Regions from separate parts of the Microbispora sp. H10830 genome, predicted to be linked through region 3. Evidence: riboswitches for the same ligand, from Rfam matches in the RefSeq annotation. Region 3 holds a riboswitch; each other region holds the start of a gene.
The links. Region 3 has a riboswitch for cobalamin ahead of HHX35_RS13665 (ribonucleoside-diphosphate reductase subunit alpha). Riboswitches for the same ligand answer to the same signal wherever they lie in the genome.
Positions count from the first base shown of each region.

Region 1 (5,078 bases), on a different contig from region 3:
CGGCTTGATGTCGATGACAGGAGTGCCATCGATGGCCTCCAGCGGGTGCACACGCAGGCCGCGGACCGGGTCGGCCTCCAGGACCGTGGCCCGGTGCAGGCCGATCGGGTTGGGGCGGTCCGGGGAGCGCGTGGCGAACACGCCCGTCAACGGGTTGCTCGTCTCCCCGCGTGGGTGAACCCGCAGCGTTTCGCGATCGGCCTGGTGGAACCAGGTGAGGACGAGCACCTCGTCGCCCGCCGTCACCCCGTCAAGGGCCTCCGCGACGGCCGGGTCGACCTCCAGCCAGGCGTCCGGCGCGCCCTCGCGCCCCTGCCGCGGCGCCTCGGTGCGGTCGGTCAGCACAGACCGTACGACGCCGACGGGCCGCACGGTGAATGTCTCGGTGAACGTCTCGGGCTCACTCATGATCCGTCTCCTTCGGACGATTGGATCACCACGATGTCATCCGGCGCCGACATCTCCGGCCCGTTCCGCGGGAATGCCCACGAAATGGACGTCGAGGCGGGCACGTACGCGTTGGGGCCGAGGTCCGGCCGGCTCCTGGTCCTCACCGGCCGCGCCGGGCTGGGCGCCAAGGCCGGGCACGATCTGACGATCGAGGTCACCCGGTGGCGGGGCGAGACGGCGGTGACGCCGGACGACCCGGCGGGCTGCCGGGTGACGGTGGAGGCCGAGGTGGCCTCGATGCGGGTCCGGGAGGGCACGGGCGGAGTCAAACCGCTCACCGACTCCGACCGCGTCGAGATCGAGAAGAACATGCGTGACAAGGTCCTCAAGGCGGATCAGCACCCTCTGGTCACGTTCCGGTCGACCCGTGTCGAGGGCGATCCCGAGGCGTTCCGCGTCGAGGGCGACCTGACGATCGTGGGCGTCACGCGGCCGGTCACGGTGGAGGGCGCGCTGGCGGACGGGCGGGCCCGTGGCCGGGCGACCGTGGTGCAGTCCGAGTGGGGCATCCGCCCCTACTCCGCGTTCTTCGGGGCGCTCAAGCTGCGTGACGAGGTCGAGGTCATCTTCGACGTGCGGCTGGGGGAGGGGCGGGGCTGACATGTGTGATGCTTCGTGCACCATGGATGCGTGACTGTGGTGCGCGACGCGGCGATTGCCGAGCGGTGGGGCATGCTGGCCGATCTCGTGACCGACGGCGAGGTGGTGGTCCTGAGCGGGGCCGGCCTGTCGACCGAGTCCGGGATCCCGGACTACCGAGGGGAGACCGGTCGCAGGCGCAGGGCCGAGCCGATGACCTACCAGACCTTCGTGAGCAGCGCCGCCGCTCGCAGGCGCTACTGGGCGCGCAGCCACTTGGGATGGCGTCACATCGTGGACGCCGCTCCCAACGCCGGGCATCGCGCGGTCGCCGAACTGCAGCGCCGTGGCCTGGTCGCCGGGATCATCACCCAGAACGTGGACGGCCTGCACCAGGCGGCGGGCGCGCGCGAGGTCGTCGAACTGCACGGCAGCCTGCATCGGGTGCGCTGCCTGGCCTGCGGCCATCGCACCTCGCGGCACGCGCTGGACCGGCGCCTGCGCGCGGCCAACTCCGGCTGGCGGGCCCGCTCGGCGATGATCAACCCGGACGGCGACGCCGTCCTGGCCGCGGACGAGATCGAGACGTTCCGCACGGTGGACTGCGAGAGCTGCGGCGGTGTGCTCAAGCCCGACGTGGTGTTCTTCGGCGAGAACGTGCCGCCGTCTCGGGTCGAGGAGTGCTACGCGCTGACCGAGCGGGCCGGTCTGCTGCTTGTCCTGGGATCCTCGCTGACCGTCATGTCCGGATACCGGTTCGTCCGGCGCGCCGCCGCCCGCTCGATCCCCGTCGCGATCATCAACCAGGGGCCGACCCGGGGTGACGGCGAGGCGCTGATGACCTTCGACGTCCCGCTCGGACCGGCCCTCACCTCTCTCCTGGAGACCCTCCGTTAGCGGGGAGTCATGCCGTTCCGGCCGGACGCGGTCGCGCCTCGGTGCGGACACCCTGGCGCAGGGAACGCTCGGTGAGGCCGCCGAACAGCAGCCCGATGGCGGCCCACAGGACGAACTGCACGCCGAACGACGACACCCTGAACCACCAGAGGGTGTCGGCGGGGAAGTCGCCGGAAACCTCGTTGACCCGGGGCAGCAGGGCGTACGAGACGCCTACGAGGACGGCGTAGACGACGAAGCCCGCGAGGGTCGCGTTCCAGCCGCCCAACCGGGGTGACAGGGCGCGGCCCGCGTACGTCGCGACCGCGACGGCCAGCAGCGCGATCAGGATCATCGTGAAGTACAGCGCGGTCCGGCGGCCGATGGTGTCGGGGTTGCCGACGGCCGGGGGATTGGGCGGGTACTTCAGGATGGGGGTCACGTACACGACGACGAATCCGGCGGTCGCGACGACGAGGGCCGTGGCGCGGGCGCCGAGGGCGCCGAGGCGGCCGTGGGCGAAGGCGTACGCGATGGAGAAGAAGCCGCCGAGCGCGGCGCCGTAGACGAGCAGGGCGGTCAACAGGCCGATGGTCTCCTGGACGGTCCGGCTGACGAGTTCGGGCTCGGCTGCCTCCCCGGCAGCGGCGGCCTTGGTCTCCTCGATGGAGATGGCCGCGGCGACCTGTGGTTCGCCGGCGAACCAGGCCACGACGTACGCGAGCAGCGCGGCCGCGAGGCCGACGAGCATGCCGCGCACCAACAGGGAGCGCATGGTGGGCATCCGGCGGGCCTCAGTGGCAGGGGAAGCCGAGGAGGTGGCGGCCGTCGTGCACGAACTCGTGCACGGTGTGCCCGCTGATGAGGTGGGTGGCGCCCTGCTCCGCGCCGACGAAGTAGACCAGGATGAGCCCGACCACGGCGGCGAAGATCGCCCAAGGCAGGATCTCGCGTACGGGGATGGTGACCGGCAGGGGCCGGGATACGGGAACGGCCGGCTGAGCCATGTGAATTTCTCCTCACGGGGTCGCTCGCCCCGGTGATGGAGGACAACGGGTCAGTGTCCTGACTCCCGGTTCATCGTGTCGCCCGACCTTCCAGCCGTCTCGGCCGTGGTCATAAATGGGGACACTCCCCGGTCACAGTGGCGGGACCGTCCTGGATTCGCACCAGGTTCCTGCGCACCGTCGCCTCTGTCTTGATTTGTCCTCTAGAGCGTGCACCGTCTGCATAAGTACGTCAAGCCGTGGTCCATACTCGTGACCTATGAAGCGCGTCCTCATCATCGGCATCGGCGCCGGGGACCCAGCCCACCTCACCTTCCAGGCCGCCGCGGCGATCGCGTCGGCGGACGTGTTCTTCCTGCTCGACAAGGGCGCAGAGAAGGACGGCCTGGTGCGGCTGCGGCGCGAGCTGATCGCGGCCCACGCGCGGGAGCCGTACCGGACGGTGGAGGCACGCGACCCGGAACGTGACCGTACGAGCGGCGCCTACGTGGAGGCGGTGGCCGGCTGGCGGGCCCGGCGGGCCGACGTCTACGCGCGGCTCATCGCCGAGGAGGTGCCCGAGGACGGCGTCGGCGCGTTCCTCGTCTGGGGCGACCCCGCCCTGTACGACAGCACGATCGCCATCGTCGAGGACGTCCTGGCCAGGGGCGGGGAGCCGTTCGACTACGAGGTGATCCCGGGGATCAGCAGCGTGTCGGCGCTGGCCGCGCGGCACCGTGTCAGCCTGACCAGGGTCGCCAAGCCGCTGCACATCACGACCGGCCGCCGGCTGCCCGCCGACGTCGAGGCCGCCGACGACATCGTGGTGATGCTGGACGCGGGATGCGCGTTCGCCGACCTGCCGGAGGCCGCCGGCGCGGACGTCTACTGGGGCGCTTACGTCGGGACCGAGGACGAGATCCTCCTCGCCGGGCCGGTGCGCGAGGTCGCCGGCGAGATCCGGCGGCTCAGGGCGGAGGCGCGCGAGGCGCACGGCTGGGTCATGGACACCTACCTGCTCAGGAAGCCCGCTCGATGAGACCGGTGTCGGTCGTCGGGATCGGCGCGGACGGCTGGGCCGGTCTCACCGACGCGGCGCGCGCCGAGCTGATCGCCGCGGACGTCGCGGTCGGGTCGGCCAGGCAGCTCGCGCTGCTGCCCGCGTCGGTGGCCCCCGAGCGGGTGCCGTACCCGTCGCCGCTGGTCACGGGGTTGCCAGGGCTGCTCGACACGCACGCGGAACGCGCGGTCGTGGTGCTGGCGAGCGGCGATCCCATGTTCTTCGGGGTCGGTGCGACGCTGGCCCGGCTGCTCGGACCCGAGCGGCTGCGCGTGGTGCCGCACGTGTCGTCGGTGACGCTGGCCTGTGCGCGGCTCGGCTGGCCCGCCGAGGGCGTCGAGACCGTCAGCCTGGTCGGGCGTCCGCTCGCCGCGCTGACCGCCGCGCTCGCGCCGGGCCGTCGCGTCCTCGTCCTCAGCGCGGACGCGGGCACACCCGCGCAGGTCGCCGGCTTGCTGACCGAGCGGGGATACGGGGCGAGCCGCGTCACCGTCCTCGGCGATCTCGGCGCGGCGACCGAATCGCGCCGTGACGGCACGGCCGCCGGCTGGCCGGGCGCCGAGCCGATGCCGGCCCTGAACATCGTGGCGGTGACCTGTGCCGACGTCCCGGACGCCGAGCCACTGGGGTGGGCCTGCGGGCTTCCGGACGACGCGTACGAGTCGGACGGGCAGCTGACCAAGCAGGAGGTGCGCGCGGTCACCCTGGCCAAGCTGGCGCCCCTGCCGGGCGAGTTGCTGTGGGACGTGGGGGCGGGTTCGGGAAGCGTGGCCATCGAGTGGCTGCGGGTCCACCCCTCGTGCCGGGGCGTCGCCGTCGAGCGCGACCCCGTACGGGCGGACCGCGTCAGGCGCAACGCGGACGCGCTGGGCGTGCCGCGCCTGCGGGTCGTCACCGGTTCCGCGCCGGACGCGCTCCACGGGCTGCCGGCCCCGGCGGCCGTCTTCGTGGGTGGCGGTGTGACGGGGACCGGCGTGGTCGAGACCTGCTGGGCCGCCCTCGCCGCGGGCGGAAGGCTGGTTGCCAACGCGGTCACCGTGGAGTCGGAGGCGGTTCTCGCCGCGTGGCACGCGCGGCTCGGCGGTGACCTCGTGCGGTTGTCGGTGCAGCGCGCCTCGCCGGTGGGC
Region 1 is NZ_JABBWX010000009.1:74,405-79,482, forward strand. It holds gene tsaA (tRNA (N6-threonylcarbamoyladenosine(37)-N6)-methyltransferase TrmO) at 1-408, opposite strand, end outside; gene HHX35_RS22835 (YceI family protein) at 442-1,050, shown strand; gene HHX35_RS22840 (NAD-dependent protein deacetylase) at 1,123-1,926, shown strand; gene HHX35_RS22845 (CbtA family protein) at 1,934-2,680, opposite strand; gene HHX35_RS22850 (CbtB domain-containing protein) at 2,700-2,912, opposite strand; cobalamin riboswitch at 2,943-3,147, opposite strand; gene cobF (precorrin-6A synthase (deacetylating)) at 3,172-3,930, shown strand; gene cbiE (precorrin-6y C5,15-methyltransferase (decarboxylating) subunit CbiE) at 3,927-5,078, shown strand, end outside.
Region 1: another riboswitch for cobalamin. It lies ahead of HHX35_RS22850 (CbtB domain-containing protein); the one in region 3 lies ahead of HHX35_RS13665 (ribonucleoside-diphosphate reductase subunit alpha).

Region 2 (5,078 bases), on a different contig from region 3:
GCAGCAGGGCCGTCTCCATCCGGCGGTGCTCGGCGAGCAGCCGCGCGGTCAGCGCCAGCGCGTACGCGCTCAGCACCAGCAGTTGGAGCACCGGCACCAGCATGGTCGAGCGGGCGACCAGGGCGCCGCGGTCGAGCCGCAGCAGCGTGCCGGACAGCGTCTCGGTGACCGTGCACCGGGGGCAGCCGGAGAGCACGGCCGCCGAGGTCCCGGCGACCGACGCCGAGAACGGCCGCAGGCGGTCGGGGGAAAGCCGGCGCAGGTCGGGTTCGGCGAGCCAGCGGGCCGAGACGCCGGTCGCGAAGCGGTCGAGGAAGGTGCCGGTGGGCACGACCAGGGGTCCGCGGGAGGTGAAGTCGCCGGTTTGCGTGCCGTAGCGCAGCAGTTCCTCCCCCTTCCAGCGCGGATCGTCGGGGTCGCGCAGCCGGAAGACGCCGGTGACGCGCACGCGGGCCGGTTTTCCGTCCAGGCGTCCGACGACGGTGAACTGGTCGCCGGCCGCGACTCCCGTCGCCCGCGCGGCCGGCTCGGACAGTGCCACTTCCACCATCGCCGTCTTCGTCTCGGCGGGCCAGTGTCCGCTCACCAGGTCCGCCTGGCGGTCCAGCCCCTCGTACGCGGCGAACCGGGTCAGGACGGGCTGATCGCCGCGATCCTGCCCCTTGAGTGCGTAGGAGGCGGACTCGACGCGCACGGTGACCCGAATGGGCACCTCACCGTGGGCGTGGGCGATCCCCGCGCGGACGGCCCGGTCGGCCGCGGCGAAGTCCCCGGCGGTGACCGAGGAGGTGACGACGGTGGCGGTGGCGGCGAGCGGCGCCGTCTCCAGGGCCCGCCGCACACCCGCCTGGGTCGCCGACCCCGCGTACAGCAGGAGAGCCGAGATCGCCGTGGTGGCGAGCAGGATGGAGCCGAACGCGGAGGCCAGCAGCAGGGGCTCGGCCAGCGCGCGCCGGACCACCAGCGGCAGCCGCGCGCGCACCACTCTCAGCATCCGGGCCTCAGCATCCGGGCCTCACCATCCGGGCCTCACCACGTTCATCCCGGCATCATGACAAGCATGATCGAGAAGCACCAGCGTTCCGTTCATCTAAGGTGAGGGGAAAACGGGCCGAGGAGGGCTGCATGCCTGCGGTGGGGCCGTTGCTCACGGGAGATCCGGCCGAGATCGGCGGCTATCGGCTGGAGGGCCGCCTCGGCGCGGGCGGCCAGGGGGTGGTCTACCTCGGCCGTACGGCCGAGGGCGCGCCGGTGGCGGTCAAACTGCTGCACGAGCCGGCGTACGGGGGCCGGCCGGGGGACGAGGACGCCCGCCGCCGCTTCGCGCGGGAGATCGCCGCCGCGCGGCGGGTCGCGCCGTTCTGCGTGGCTCGGGTGCTCGACTTCGACCTGGACGGCCCGCGGCCCTACGTCGTGAGCGAGTACGTGGAGGGCCCCACGCTGCAGCACGCGGGGCGGCGGTCCGGGCCCGCCCTGCACCGGCTGGCCGTCGCGACCGCGACCGCACTCGCCGCCGTGCACCAGGCCGGGATCGTCCACCGCGACTTCAAACCCGCCAACGTGCTGCTGGGGCCCGACGGTCCGAGGGTCGTCGACTTCGGGGTCGCCCGCCGTCTCGGCGCGACCACGGCGACCGGTGGCACCGTCGGCACGCCCGCCTACATGGCGCCCGAGCAGATCGCCGGCGAGCCGCCCGCGCCCGCCTGGGACGTGTTCGCGTGGGGCGGCGTGATGGTGTTCGCCGCCACCGGCAGGCCGCCGTTCGGCGACGACGCGCTTCCGGCCGTGCTGAACCGCGTGCTCACCAAGGAGCCCGACCTCGGCGACCTGGAAGAGCCGTTGCGCTCCATCGTCGCGCTGGCCCTGCGCAAGAACCCCGCGGAGCGCCCGGGCATCCTCGACATCACGATGCGACTGCTCGCCGCGGTGCCGGAGGGGACCACCGGAGACATCCCGGGCGTGCTCACCACCGCGGGGCATCCCGTTCATCCGGAACCGGACACCATCCCCTCACGGCGGGGCTCCGGCCGCCGCCGTGGACTGCTCGCGGGGGCGGCGGTCACGCTCGCGGCCGCGACGACGGGGGCCGTGCTGCTGTCCGTGCTCCCGTCCGAAGGCGTCGCCGACGGTGACGCACGGCACACGGCTGCCGCCGTCACTCCGGCCCCCTCACCCACCACGGCACTCACAGGAACACCCACACGGGCACCCACGCCGACACCGACACCGACGCCGACACCGACGCCCGCCGCGCGCGTGCCCCTGCGCTTCACGGCTCGCTTCGCGGGCGTGTGGCGCGGCAGGGTGGACTACGAGCCCGGGGCGTACGACACGCTCGTGCTGACCGTGCCGAAGGGCGGCGACACCGTCACCGAGCAGTTCGTCGACTACCGGTGCGTGGGCAGGTCCGAACTCCAGGTGGTCAGCGGGACGACCGTACGGCTGAAGCGGGTGTCGATGCGGGGCAACTGCGTGCGCAACGGCACGATCTACCTCACCGTCCACGACAATGGGACGATGACCTTCGACTACAACGGGCACGGCGAGAACACCGTGACGAAGAACGAGCCGTTCTACATGATCGCCACACTGAAACGCACATAGCGGCACACTTGCGGGACATCCGGCACGAAGGTGTAGGTTGACCACCGCAAGCGACGGACGCGGAGGAAGCCGGTGTGAATCCGGCGCGGTCCCGCCACTGTCACCGGGGAGCGACCTTCACCCACGCCACTGCCCCGCATGGGCGGGAAGGCTGAGGGAAGCGCCGATCCGGGAGCCAGGATACTCCGGCCGTCGGACCTTCTACCGGGGGCGCGGACACCCCCAGGGGGGACGTCCCATGGACGTGGCGCCCGGCGGCGGCCTGCTTGTCGCGGGCACCACCTCCGATGCCGGGAAGAGCGTGCTGGTGGCCGGGCTGTGCCGGTGGCTGGCCCGCCGCGGCGTACGGGTCGCGCCGTTCAAGGCGCAGAACATGTCACTGAACTCCTACGTCACGGCCGACGGCGCGGAGATCGGGCGGGCGCAGGCCGTGCAGGCGGCCGCCTGCGGGCTGGAGCCGACAGCCGACATGAACCCGATCCTGCTCAAGCCGGGCAGCGACCGCCGCAGCCAGGTCGTCGTCCGCGGACGGCCGGTCGCGGACGTGGACGCGATGGAATACGGCGCGCGCCGCGACGAGCTGCGCGCGATCGCCGTGGAGTCCTACCGGCGGCTGGCCGACGAGTTCGACGTGGTGATCTGCGAGGGGGCGGGGTCCCCGGCCGAGATCAACCTCCGGGCGGGGGACATCGCGAACATGGGGCTGGCCAGAGCCGTCGGGCTGCCTGTGATCATCGTGGGCGACATCGACCGCGGCGGCGTCTTCGCGCACCTGTACGGCACGGTCGCCCTGCTCGACGCCGTCGACCAGGCGCATATTTCCGGATTCATCGTGAACAAGTTCCGGGGCGCGCGGGAGCTGCTCGCGCCGGGGCTTGACATGATCGAAGGGCTGACCGGGCGCCGGGTCTACGGGGTCGTACCGTGGCTCGACGGGCTGTGGATGGATGTCGAGGACTCGCTGTCGCTCGACAACCGGCCCGCGAACACGGGGAGCGCGGCGGCTGACGGCGCGTTGCGGGTGGCCGTCGTGCGGTATCCGCGCATCTCCAACTTCACCGACGTGGACGCGCTGGCCGCCGAGCCGGGGGTCACGGTCGACTTCGTCACCTCACCCGCCGCCTGCGCCGACGCGGACCTGCTCGTTCTGCCGGGCTCGCGGGCCACAGTGCACGATCTGGCCTGGCTGCGCGACACCGGTATCGCCGACCTCGTCGTCCGCAGGACGGGCCCGGTGCTCGGGATCTGCGGCGGGTATCAGATGCTCGCCCGCACCATCACCGACCACGTGGAGTCCGGCGCGGGCACGGTGCCCGGCCTGGGGCTGCTCCCCGCCGACGTCGCGTTCGCGAGGGAGAAGACGCTCGGGCGACCGGCCGGCGAGGGCTACGGGCACCCGGTACGCGCGTACGAGATCCACCACGGAGTCGTCACCCGCGACGGCGGTGAACCGTTCCTCGACGGGTGCCGGGTCGGAAACGTGTGGGGCACGACCTGGCACGGGGCGCTGGAGAACGACGGGTTCCGGCGAGCCTTCCTCGGGGAGGTGGCGCGGGCGGCGGGGCGGGAGTTCCGGGGCGATCCGTCGCTGTCGTTCGCGGGGCTGCGGGAGGCGCGGCTGGACGCGCTCGGAGACCTGGTCGAGCGGAACGTCGACACCGGCGCACTGGTCTCGCTCATCGGGAGCGGGCCCACGCCCGGCCTGCGGACCCTGCCGCCCGGTGAGAGCGGTGCGAGCGGAGCGGCCGGCCCATGCTGATCATCCGCCAGGCGGGGACGCCGGGCACGCGGCGCGCCTGTTTCCCGGCACCCGAGGACGCCGATCCGCCGGGGCTGGCGCGGGCCGCCACGCTGACCCTTCCCGATGAAGCGGTGGTCTTCGCCGCGCCCTGGCCCGCGGCTGTCGCGACCGCACGGGCCGCGTCAGGGCGGGAGCCGATCGTGGTCGGGGCGCTCGCCGAGGCCGATTACGGCACGTGGGCGGGACGGCCGTTCGCGGAGATCGCGGAGACCGAACCCGAGGGTCTCGGCGCCTGGCTGACCGACCCCGACGCCGCCCCGCACGGCGGGGAGAGTCTCGCCGAGCTGGGCGCGCGGGTGGCCGCGTGGCTGGAGTCGGTGCACGTGGACGCCGCCCGCGTGGTCGCCGTCTGCGACGCCGGGCCCGTCCGGGCCGCACTCGCGCACGCGCTCGGCCTGACCGCGACGCGGGCCGCCTTGTTCGACATCGCCCCGCTGTCCCGCACCGAGCTGGCCGCCCGGCCGGGCGGCTGGCGGATCGCTCACGTCAACCGGAAGGCCGCCCTGTGAACCCCGCCTATCCGTTCAGCGCCGTCGTCGGGCTCGCCGATCTGAAGCTGGCCCTGGTGCTCAACGCGGTCTCGTCCCGGGTCGGCGGCGTTCTCGTCCGCGGGGAGAAGGGGACCGCGAAGTCCACGATCGTGCGTGCGCTGGCGGCGCAGCTGCCGCAGGTC
Region 2 is NZ_JABBWX010000009.1:91,917-96,994, reverse strand. It holds gene HHX35_RS22920 (FtsX-like permease family protein) at 1-994, opposite strand, end outside; gene HHX35_RS22915 (serine/threonine-protein kinase) at 1,126-2,604, shown strand; cobalamin riboswitch at 2,667-2,790, shown strand; gene HHX35_RS22910 (cobyric acid synthase) at 2,843-4,363, shown strand; gene HHX35_RS22905 (histidine phosphatase family protein) at 4,357-4,914, shown strand; gene HHX35_RS22900 (VWA domain-containing protein) at 4,911-5,078, shown strand, end outside.
Region 2: another riboswitch for cobalamin. It lies ahead of HHX35_RS22910 (cobyric acid synthase); the one in region 3 lies ahead of HHX35_RS13665 (ribonucleoside-diphosphate reductase subunit alpha).

Region 3 (5,078 bases):
GACTGCGACTGGTCGACGTACGGCTGCCGCGCGGCGGCCAGGTCGACGAGCGCCTTCTGCGGCAGCTCCCAGGCGGTGCGGTAGAGCGTCTTGAGCTCGTCCGGGACGGCGGAGATGTCCTGGATCGAGCCGTCGTTGAGCTTGATCGCGTCGCGCATCGGCTTGGTCCACAGGCCGAGAGCCTGAAGGTCCCGCACGAGATACCGGTTGACCTGGAGGAACTCCCCCGACAGCGTCTCACGCTTGAACACGTTGGACACCTGCGGCTCGACGCACTCGTAGCAGCCCGCGATCGAGGCGATCGTGGCCGTCGGCGCGATCGCCACGAGCAGGGAGTTGCGCAGCCCGGTCTGCGCGATCCTGTCCCGCAGCGCGGCCCACTCCTCGGGATGCGCCGGGGCGCACGGGTAGTGGTCGAGGTGCAGGACGCCGTCCGCGGCCCGCGTCTCCTCGTAGGCGGGGTGGCGCCCGCGTTCGGCGGCCAGGTCGGCCGAGGTGCCGTACGCCGCGAGCGCGATCTCCTCGGCGATGCGGGTCGACAGCGCCAGCGCCTCCGGCGAGTCGAACGGCAGGCGCAGCGCGAAGAACACGTCGGCGAGGCCCATGACGCCGAGCCCCACGGGCCGCCACTTCCGGTTCGCCGCCTCCGCCTCGGGCGTCGGGTAGAAGCCGAGGTCGATCGTCCGGTCCAGGAACCGTACGGCGGTGCGGACGGTGGCGCGCAGCCCGCCGAAGTCGACGGCGTCGCCCTCGGGGGTCAGGTGCGCGGCGAGGTTGACCGAGCCGAGGTTGCACACGGCGGTCTCGCCGTCGCTGGTGACCTCCAGGATCTCGGTGCACAGGTTGGACAGGTGGATGACGTTGCCGGGCCGCGCGGTCTGGTTGGAGGCCCGGTTGGCGGCGTCCTTGAACGTCATCCAGCCGTTGCCGGTCTGGGCGAGGGTGCGCATCATCCGGGCGTACAGGGCGCGGGCCGGCACCTGCCGGACGTATCGCCCGGCGGCCTCCAGTTCGCGATAGCGGGCGTCGAACGCCTCGCCCCACAGGTCGGTCAGCTCGGGGGCCTCCTTGGGGTCGAACAGCGACCACGTGCCGTCCGCCTCGACGCGGCGCATGAACTCGTCGGGCACCCAGTTGGCCAGGTTGAGGTTGTGCGTGCGGCGCGACTCCTCGCCCGTGTTGTCGCGAAGCTCCAGGAACTCCTCGATGTCGGCGTGCCAGGTCTCCAGGTAGACGCAGGCCGCGCCCTTGCGCCTGCCACCCTGGTTGACGGCCGCCACCGACGCGTCGAGCGTGCGCAGCCAGGGGACGATGCCGTTGGACAGGCCGTTGGTGCCCCGGATCAGCGAGCCGCGCGAGCGCACCCGCGTCCAGGCGATGCCGATGCCGCCGGAGTACTTCGACAGCCGCGCCACCTGGCCGTACCGCTCGTAGATGCTCTCCAGCTCGTCGCGGGGCGAGTCGAGCAGGAAGCACGACGACAGCTGCGGCCGGCGCGCGCCCGAGTTGAACAGCGTCGGGGAGCTGGGCAGATAGGCCAGTGTGGACATCAGGCCGTACAGCTCGGCCGCCTCGGCCACCGTGGCCGACAGGCCGCAGGCGACGCGCAGCAGGAAGTGCTGCGGGCGTTCGAGCACGCGCCGGGTGACCGGGTGGCGCAGCAGGTAGCGGTCGTAGACCGTGCGCAGCCCGAAGTACTCGAACCGGTCGTCGGCCGCCGGGTCGATCAGCGCGTCGAGCGCCTCGGCCTCGCCGGCCACGAACGCGGCGACGGCGTCGCCCAGCAGCCCGGCGGCGTGGGCGGCGGCGACCGACTCCGAGAAGGTGCGCACCCCCTCGGCCGCCGTCTCCTCCGCGATCAGCCCGCTCAGCAGCCGGGCCGCCCGGCGTGAGTTCTCCGGGTCGGCGATGACCCCGGCCGCCGCCTCCTCGATCGCCTGCCGGACGGCCGCCGCGTCCCGCGCGCCGTCCGCGCGGGCCTCGGCCTGCCGTACGGCGCCGGCGGCGGGGACGGAGCCGCGCGGGGCGTCGGGTCCACGGTCTCCCGCCGGAGCCCGCGGCCCGCCGCGCTCACGTGAAGCGGGGTCCGCGGACGCGGAGGCCGGGTCGGTGATGGTCATCAGATGCCCTCTCCTCGTCGTTCCGTGTCCCGGCCGGACCTGAGGGGAGGCATGCCGCGGCGCACGCGCACGAGAGGGAACCGTGCCGTGACGTTGCGGCGAGCCCGCCCTCGGGGCCCGGCGCGGGGCGCGCGCCGATGCGCGCGCGTCACTGGCAGGTCTTCGGACTCGCGGGCGTCCGGACGGGCTCGCGCCCGCCGGTCCTACTGGCCGTCGCTTCCCGGGCGCGCTCACGCCCAGTGCTTGGAACACAGCACGGTGCTGTGTGACGGCGGTCGTTCCCGCTCACCGCTGCGGGGCAGTCCCGGATTCGCACCGGGTTCCCTCTTGCCTCACCTGGGGTGAACCAGCAACGCGATGGATCCTACATCTTGTGGCCCTTCTCGCAAGCACCCCTACAAGTTGTGTTTTTCAGCGGAGTCCGAGATCATTGAGGAGCAGGGCCGTACGGCGCGCCTCGCCGACGAGCCATTGGCTGAAGTCGTCGCCGTCGAGCCACATCGGCGTCCAGTCGTTGCGGTCGCACAGGCTTCGCCAGCCGGGAGTGCCGGTGACGGCCCGGCACAGGTCGAGCAGGGCGTCCCGCCCGGGCGTGCCGCGCGGGGCGATCAGCCCCGTCCAGTCGGCGTACACGACCCGTACGCCTGACTCCGACAGCGTCGGCGCGTCCACCCCGGGCAGCCGCTCGGCGGAGGAGACCGCGAGCGGCCGCAGCCGTCCTGCGCGCAGGTAAGGGGCGACCTCGCGCCTGCTGCCGAACCCGAGCGCGAGCCGCCCGTCGAGGACCGCGGCGACGGCCTGCGCCCTGCTGCCGAACGCGACGTAGTCGAGCAGGCGTGGGTCGGCTCCCAGGCCCTGCGCGGTCATGCCGAGCAGCAGGTGCTCCGGGCCGCGGTCGGCGCCGCCCGCGACCCTGAGCCCTCCAGGGTCGCGCAGCAGCGCGGCGGCGAACTGCTCGAACGTGCGGTAACCCGAGTCGGGCGAGGCGACCAGCACCTCCCACTCCCCCGTCAGCCGCGCGAGCGGGACGGCCCTGGCGACCAGGAGGGGGTCACGGGCCAGCGCGCAGGCGGCCAGCAGTGCGGAATCGGCGATCACCAGGTCGGTCCGCGGCCCGCCCGTCCGGGCGAGAGCCGTCCCGCCGTCGCCGGCCTCCCGCCTGATCCGTACGGCCCGGACCCAGCCACGCCCCTCGACGAGCGACTTGAACCCGGCGGCGACGCCGTCCCCGCATCCTCCGGGCGGACCCGGGACGGCCAGTGAGAGCTCCCTGCGATGTGGCGGCGCCTGGACGCCGCACGCGCCCGCGAGGGCCAGGGCCCCCAGCGCGAGGACCGTACGGCGTCGCATGTCGGCACCCTCCTACCCGAAGAGCCCCTTACACGCACAGAATATGAGTAACTACACCATGTCACCATATAACGGACGTTACGGCTGCGGTGATCGGTAGGCGGGCCGCGGCGCTGGCCTGCGGGAGCACGAGGGCCGTGCCGCTTGCTGCCAGAGGACGTGGACATGCGGGAGGGCGGTGGCAGGAAGCTGCAATCCCCGGGCAACATGCTGCCGCCGAATTGCCTGGTTCCGGGGATATGAAAAGCGCACAGTTGATTGCGCGAGGAAAAAACAGCCCACAGAAAAGCCCGCGCCTCGCGCCCACACCCCTAGCCTGTCCGGATGGGCACCGACATCTACGGATTCATAGAGATGCGTCACCCGCACGCCGACGAGGACTGGTACGAGGGAGACGCGTGGAGCGTTTCCCTGCCTCTTTACCCGCTCTATGGCGTCAATGACTACGCGTCGCTCGGTTGCCTCTTCGGCATTCGCAACCGGCTTGACTGGGCCCCTGTCGCGGCCGGCCGTGGCCTGCCGGCCGACGTTTCGGGACCCGTCCGTACCCACTATGAGAACTGCGCGCGGTTGGATGCCGCCATTCATGGCAGCACGTGGGTCTCATGGGCGGAGCTTCGTGATCTGGACATGACCGTCCGCCCCGCCGCCCGAGGAGTGCTCGATGTGCACTCGGAAGGCGGCTACTCGATCACGCGGTATCGGATCGACGACCGGTGGCCCGATGAGGTCGTCGAGCGGTACGGCATGCCACCCTTGGGCACCTCGCCCGTCGGGGCCCCCGCGGGCCGCTGGGAGATCTCCGGACAGACCCTCGAGTACGGCCCGGTGACGCGACTGGACGTGCTGGGACCGGGCACCGGGTGGGAGCACGTCTTCGCGGTGATGCGGGCACTGGCGCAGCGGTTCGGGCCCGAAGGCGTGCGTCTGGTCGTCTGGTTCGACTGAGGGCGTCGTCCCGCTTTCGGGCGGGTTCCGCGGGCCGCGCCGGACTCCGCCGGCCCTCCTTCCCCTCACTTGCCGAGCAGGGCGTCGCCCACGAGTTGGACGGCGTATCCGATCACCGCGCCAAGGAGCAACTGGGCCCACTGCGTCCGATTGAGACGCGCCTGGAGAAGGTTCACCAGCTCCTCCAGCTCGGTCCGCTGCGGCGCCGACTCGGGCAACTGCTGCCGGGCGATCTGCCGTACGCGCCCGAACTGCTCACGGCTCCGGCGTGCGGCCCGCACCAGGGTGAACACGAGTGCGGCGACGACGGGCAGCGCCATCACGAAGTAGGTCACATGCATACCCGTACATCGGCGCCGGGCCGCGCGGCATTGCGCCGAACCCCGGACCGTCCGGCTCGCGTCCCCGGCGCGAGCCGGACGGGGAGCGGAGGGGCTACTCGACCGTCACGCTCTTGGCGAGGTTGCGCGGGCGGTCGACGTCGCGGTCCAGGGCGACGGCCGCGTGGTAGGCGAACAGCTGCAGCGGGATCGTGAGCAGGATGGGGTCGAGCTCGACCTCGTTCTTGGGCACCACGATGCAGTCGTCGGCCGCCTCGGAGGTGCGGTGGCCGACCATGAGGATCCGCCCGTGCCGGGCCCGGATCTCGCCCAGCGTGGT
Region 3 is NZ_JABBWX010000004.1:275,742-280,819, forward strand. It holds gene HHX35_RS13665 (ribonucleoside-diphosphate reductase subunit alpha) at 1-2,120, opposite strand, end outside; cobalamin riboswitch at 2,256-2,486, opposite strand; gene HHX35_RS13670 (tripartite tricarboxylate transporter substrate binding protein) at 2,532-3,470, opposite strand; gene HHX35_RS13675 (hypothetical protein) at 3,795-4,418, shown strand; gene HHX35_RS13680 (hypothetical protein) at 4,484-4,753, opposite strand; gene glmS (glutamine--fructose-6-phosphate transaminase (isomerizing)) at 4,854-5,078, opposite strand, start outside.

Region 4 (5,078 bases), on a different contig from region 3:
GCGGCGAGCTGCTCCTCGGTGAGCCAGTCCTGGTCCTGGCCGCCCGCGGCGATGAGCGCGTGGATCAGGGCGTCGCCGTCCTGCGCGGCCTGGCCGGGGAACCCGTCGCCGAGGTCGTAGCCCTCCTCGGCCAGGCGGGCCAGCAGTCCGACCGTGCTGGCCGGGGTGTCCAGGCCGACGGCGTTGCCGACCCGCGAGTTCTTCGTCGGGTACGCCGACAGCATCACGACGAGCTTCTTGTCCGGCGGGGGCACGTGACGCAGCAGGCCGTGCCGGACGGCGATGCCCGCGACCCGGGCCGCGCGTTCGGGGTCGGCGACGTAGACGGTCAGGCCGTCGTCGTCGATCTCCTTGAACGAGAACGGCACCGTGATGATCCGCCCGTCGAATTCGGGGATCGCGACCTGCGAGGCGGCGTCCAGCGGGGACAGGCCGTCGTCGTCGGCCTCCCAGTCGGCGCGGCCGGTCGTCAGGCACAGACCCTGCAGGATCGGCACGTCGAGGCCGGCGAGCGCGCCGACGTCCCAGGCCGCGTCGTCCCCGCCCGCCGACGCGGTCGCGGGCCGTGAGCCGCCCGCCGCGAGCACGGTCACGACGAGGGCGTCCGCGCGGCGCAGCACGTCGAGCAGCTCGGGCTCGGCGGTGCGCAGCGAGGAGCAGAAGACCGGCAGCGCCCGGCCGCCCGCGTCCTCGATCGCGTCGCACAGCGCGGTGACGAAGCCGGTGTTGCCCGCCATGTGGTGCGCCCGGTAGTAGAGCACGCCGATCACCGGGCCGTCGCCCGGCCGGGAGTCGCGTTCGAGGACGCCCCAGTTCGGAGCGGCGGCCGGGGCCGCGAAGCCGCGACCGGTCAGCAGGACCGTGTCCGACAGGAACGCGTGCAGCTCGGCGAGGTTGGCGGGGCCGCCGTGCGCGAGATAGGCGTGCGCCTCGGCGCACACGCCCCCGCTCACACCGCCGCTCACCGTGGACAGCTCCATCAGCTCCGCGTCCGGGGCCTGCTCGCCGCCGAGGACGACCACCGGGCGCGGGCCCGCGAGCAGGGCGTCCAGCCCGTCCTCCCAGGCGCGCCGCCCGCCGAGCAGCCGGACGACCACGAGGCCGGCCCCCTCGATCAGCACGGGCAGGTCGTCCACGGCGAGCCGGGACGGGTTCCCCAGGCGGAACGCCGCCCCGCTGGCGCGCGCGCTCAGCAGATCGGTGTCCGACGTGGACAACAGCACGATGAGTGGCTCGTCCGCGCGCATGGCACAGTCCTCCCTCGGGGTCCTCGCCCCGGGTCGTGGCGGCACGACGGCAGGAGTCTCCTGGCTCCCGGATCGACGCTCACCCCGGCCTTCCCGTCTTCCGACAGTGGCCGTGTGGTGGGGTTCGCTCCCCGGTCACAGTGGCGGGACCGCGCCGGATTCACACCGGCTTCCTCCGCTTGCCATCGTTCATCGCAGACCCTACGGGACGGAGGCCCTATCGAAAAACTGGCGTTAGCATCCTGCTTGTGGTCATAGGTGGCATTTCCGGACGCGCGGCTCGGGACGCCTGCCCCGGCGCGCTCCAGGTGCACGCCGCCGCGGACGGGGCGCTGGCCCGCGTCCGCGTGCCCGGCGGCGCCCTGACCATCGACGCGCTGCGCGAGCTGGCGGCCTGCGCCGGGGAACTGGGCAGCGGGATCATCGAGCTCACGTCACGCGCCAACGTCCAGGTGCGCGGGCTGGCGGACCCGGCCGCGTTCGCCGCGCGGATGGCCGCCGCCGGGCTGCTGCCGTCGGCGACCCACGAACGCGTGCGCAACATCGTCGCCTCGCCCCTCAGCGGCCGGTCGGCTACGGGCGTCCTCGACGTCCGGCCGCTGGTGACGGCGCTGGACGCGGGCCTGTGCGGGCGTCCGGCGCTGGCCGGCCTGCCCGGCCGGTTCCTGTTCGCACTCGACGACGGCACCGGCGACGTCCTCGGGCTCGGCGCGGACGTGACGCTCGCCGCGCACGCCCGCGGGGATCTGACGCTCCTGCTCGCGGGCGAACCGGTCAGCTCGGTGACCGCCGACGCCGCCGTCGCGGTCGCTCTCGCCGCCGCGGAGGCGTTCCAGTCGATACGCGGGGACGCCTGGCGCGTGGCCGAGCTCCCCGACGGCCCCGCGACGATCGCCGCCCGCCTTCCCGGTGCCGCGCCCGTGGCCGTGGCGGCTGCCGAGCCGCGTAAGGGCGGGGTGTCTCCGCAGGTGGACGGGCGGGTCGCGGTCGACGTGATCGTGCCGCTCGGCAGGCTCACCACCGCGCAGGCGGGCCTGCTCGCCGACCTGCCCCCCGCCGAGGTGCGGCTGACGCCGTGGCGTACCGTCGTGCTGCCCGATCTGGTCCCCGAGGCGGCCGGGCCGGTGACCGCCGCGCTCACCGGAGCGGGGCTGGTGACCGATCCCGCCTCTCCGTACGCCAGACTGTCGGCCTGCACCGGGCGGCCCGGCTGCGCGAAGGCCCTGGCCGACGTCCAGGCCGACGCCCTGCGCTGGGCGGAGTCCGGCACGCCCGCCCTGCGGGGTGGGGCCATGCACTGGGCCGGGTGCGAGCGCCGCTGCGGGCGTCCGCGCGGGCGGGTCACCGACGTGGTCGCCACGCCCGGCGGCTACCGCGTGAGTCACTGAACGAACAGGGGTGTCCGTGCCCGAGCACGACTACGTCCGCGACGGAGCGGAGATCTACCGGCGGTCGTTCGCGACCATCAGGGCCGAGGCCGACCTGACGGGCCTGCCCGACGACGTGGCCAGGGTCGCGGTCCGCATGATCCACGCCTGCGGCATGACCGACCTGGTCGCCGACCTCGGCTACTCCCCCGGCGTGGTAGCGAAGGCGCGCGCCGCGCTGCTGGCGGGCGCGCCCGTGCTGTGCGACGCGCAGATGGTCGCCTCCGGCGTCACCAGGAAACGCCTGCCGGCCGCCAACGAGATCGTCTGCACACTCGGCGACCCCCGTGTGCCCGCCCTCGCCGAGCGGCTCGGCACCACGCGCAGCGCGGCCGCCCTCGACCTGTGGCTCGACCGTCTCGACGGCGCGGTCGTGGCCGTCGGCAACGCCCCGACCGCGCTGTTCCGGCTGCTCGAACTGGTCGCGGAGGGCGCGGGACGGCCCGCCGCCGTGCTGGGCGTTCCGGTCGGCTTCATCGGCGCGGCCGAGTCCAAGCGCGCCCTCGCGGCGTCCGGCCTGGAGTTTCTGGTTGTCCACGGCCGCCGGGGCGGCAGTGCCATGACGGCGGCGGCGATCAACGCCATCGCCAGCGAGCAGGAGTGACGTGACGTGACAGGTACCCTCTACGGCGTCGGCCTCGGCCCCGGCGACCCCGAACTGATGACGGTGAAGGCCGCCCGCCTGATCGGCGCGGCCGACGTGATCGCCTACCACGCCGCCCGGCACGGCCGCAGCATCGCGCGCTCGATCGCCGCCCACCACATGCGCGACGGTCAGGTGGAGGAGCTGCTCCAGTATCCCCTGACGACCGAGACGACCGACCACCCCGGCGGCTACCAGGGCGCGCTCGACGACTTCTACGCCGACTGCGCGGCCCGGCTGGCCGCCCACCTGGACGCCGGGCGCGACGTCGTCGTCCTGTGCGAGGGCGACCCGCTCTTCTACGGCTCCTACATGCACATGCACAAGCGGCTGGCGCACCGCTACCCGGCCGAGGTCGTCCCCGGCGTCACGTCGATCGCGGGCGCGTCGGCCGTGCTCGGCCGCCCGCTGGTCGAACGCGACGAGACGCTGACGGTCCTGCCCGGGACCCTGCCCGCCGACGTCTTGGCCGAGAAGCTGCGCGGCACGGATTCCGCGGCGGTGCTCAAGCTGGGCCGCACGTTCGAGAAGGTGCGCGACGCCCTCGCCGAGGCGGGCCGTCTCGACGAGGCCTGGTACGTCGAACGCGCCACCACCGACGCCCAGCGCGTCGCCCCGCTGAAGGACGTGGACCCCGGCCACGTGCCGTACTTCTCGCTGGCGCTGATCCCGAGCCCGGCCCAGCTCACGTTCGTGCCGGAGACCGCGGCACGCACCGGCCCGGGCGAGGTCGCGGTCGTCGGCCTCGGCCCCGCCGGACGGCCCTGGCTGACCCCGGAGGCGCAGGAGGTCCTCGCCGGGGCCACCGACCTGGTCGGATACGGCCCCTACGTGGACCGCGTCACGCCCAACCCGCGCCAGACCCGGCACCGCACCGACAACCGCGTCGAGGCCGAACGCGCGCGGCACGCGCTCGACCTCGCCCTCGCCGGGGCGCGGGTGGCGGTCGTGTCGTCGGGCGACCCGGGCGTGTTCGCGATGGCCAGCGCGGTGCTGGAGGCCGCCGCCGACCCGCGTTACGCGGACGTCCCGGTGCGGGTGGTCCCCGGCCTGACCGCCGCGCAGGCCGTGGCGAGCCGGGCCGGCGCGCCGCTCGGCCACGACTACTGCGTGCTGTCGCTGTCGGACCAGCTCAAGCCGTGGGAGGTGGTCGCGGGCCGGATCTCCGCCGCGGCCCGCGCCGACCTCGTGCTCGCGATCTACAACCCGGCGTCGAAGACCCGCACCTGGCAGGTCGCCGCGGCCCGTGACCTGCTGCTCGAACACCGCGACCCGGCCACGCCCGTGGTCGTCGGCCGCGACGTCGGCGGCGCGCAGGAGTCGGTCACGGTCACCACGCTCGGCGACCTCGACCCGGCCACGATCGACATGCGCTGCCTGCTGATCATCGGCTCGTCCACCACCCGCGTCGTCGAACGCGCGGACCGGGCGACCGTCTACACCCCGCGCCGCTATCCCGTGTGATTTTCCGTGTGATCGCGAACCCAGGTGACGGCGTCGGCGACGTCCGCCACCTGGGTGACGCCGCCGGGTGCCGGGGGCCGGTCCACCATGACGACCGGCAGCCCGAGCTCGCGCGCCGCGACCAGCTTGGCGCGGGTCAGCTCCCCGCCGCTGTCCTTGGTGACCAGCACATCGAGCCGGTGCTCGCCGATCAGGGCGCGCTCCCCCGCCACCGTGTAAGGCCCCCGATCGAGGATCACGTGGACGTTCGCGGGCACCGGCGGCTCCGGTGGGTCCACCGACCTGGCCAGGAACCAC
Region 4 is NZ_JABBWX010000009.1:80,731-85,808, reverse strand. It holds gene cobN (cobaltochelatase subunit CobN) at 1-1,247, opposite strand, end outside; cobalamin riboswitch at 1,301-1,423, opposite strand; gene cobG (precorrin-3B synthase) at 1,496-2,635, shown strand; gene HHX35_RS22880 (precorrin-8X methylmutase) at 2,652-3,278, shown strand; gene HHX35_RS22875 (precorrin-2 C(20)-methyltransferase) at 3,285-4,781, shown strand; gene HHX35_RS22870 (cobalt-precorrin-6A reductase) at 4,769-5,078, opposite strand, start outside.
Region 4: another riboswitch for cobalamin. It lies ahead of cobN (cobaltochelatase subunit CobN); the one in region 3 lies ahead of HHX35_RS13665 (ribonucleoside-diphosphate reductase subunit alpha).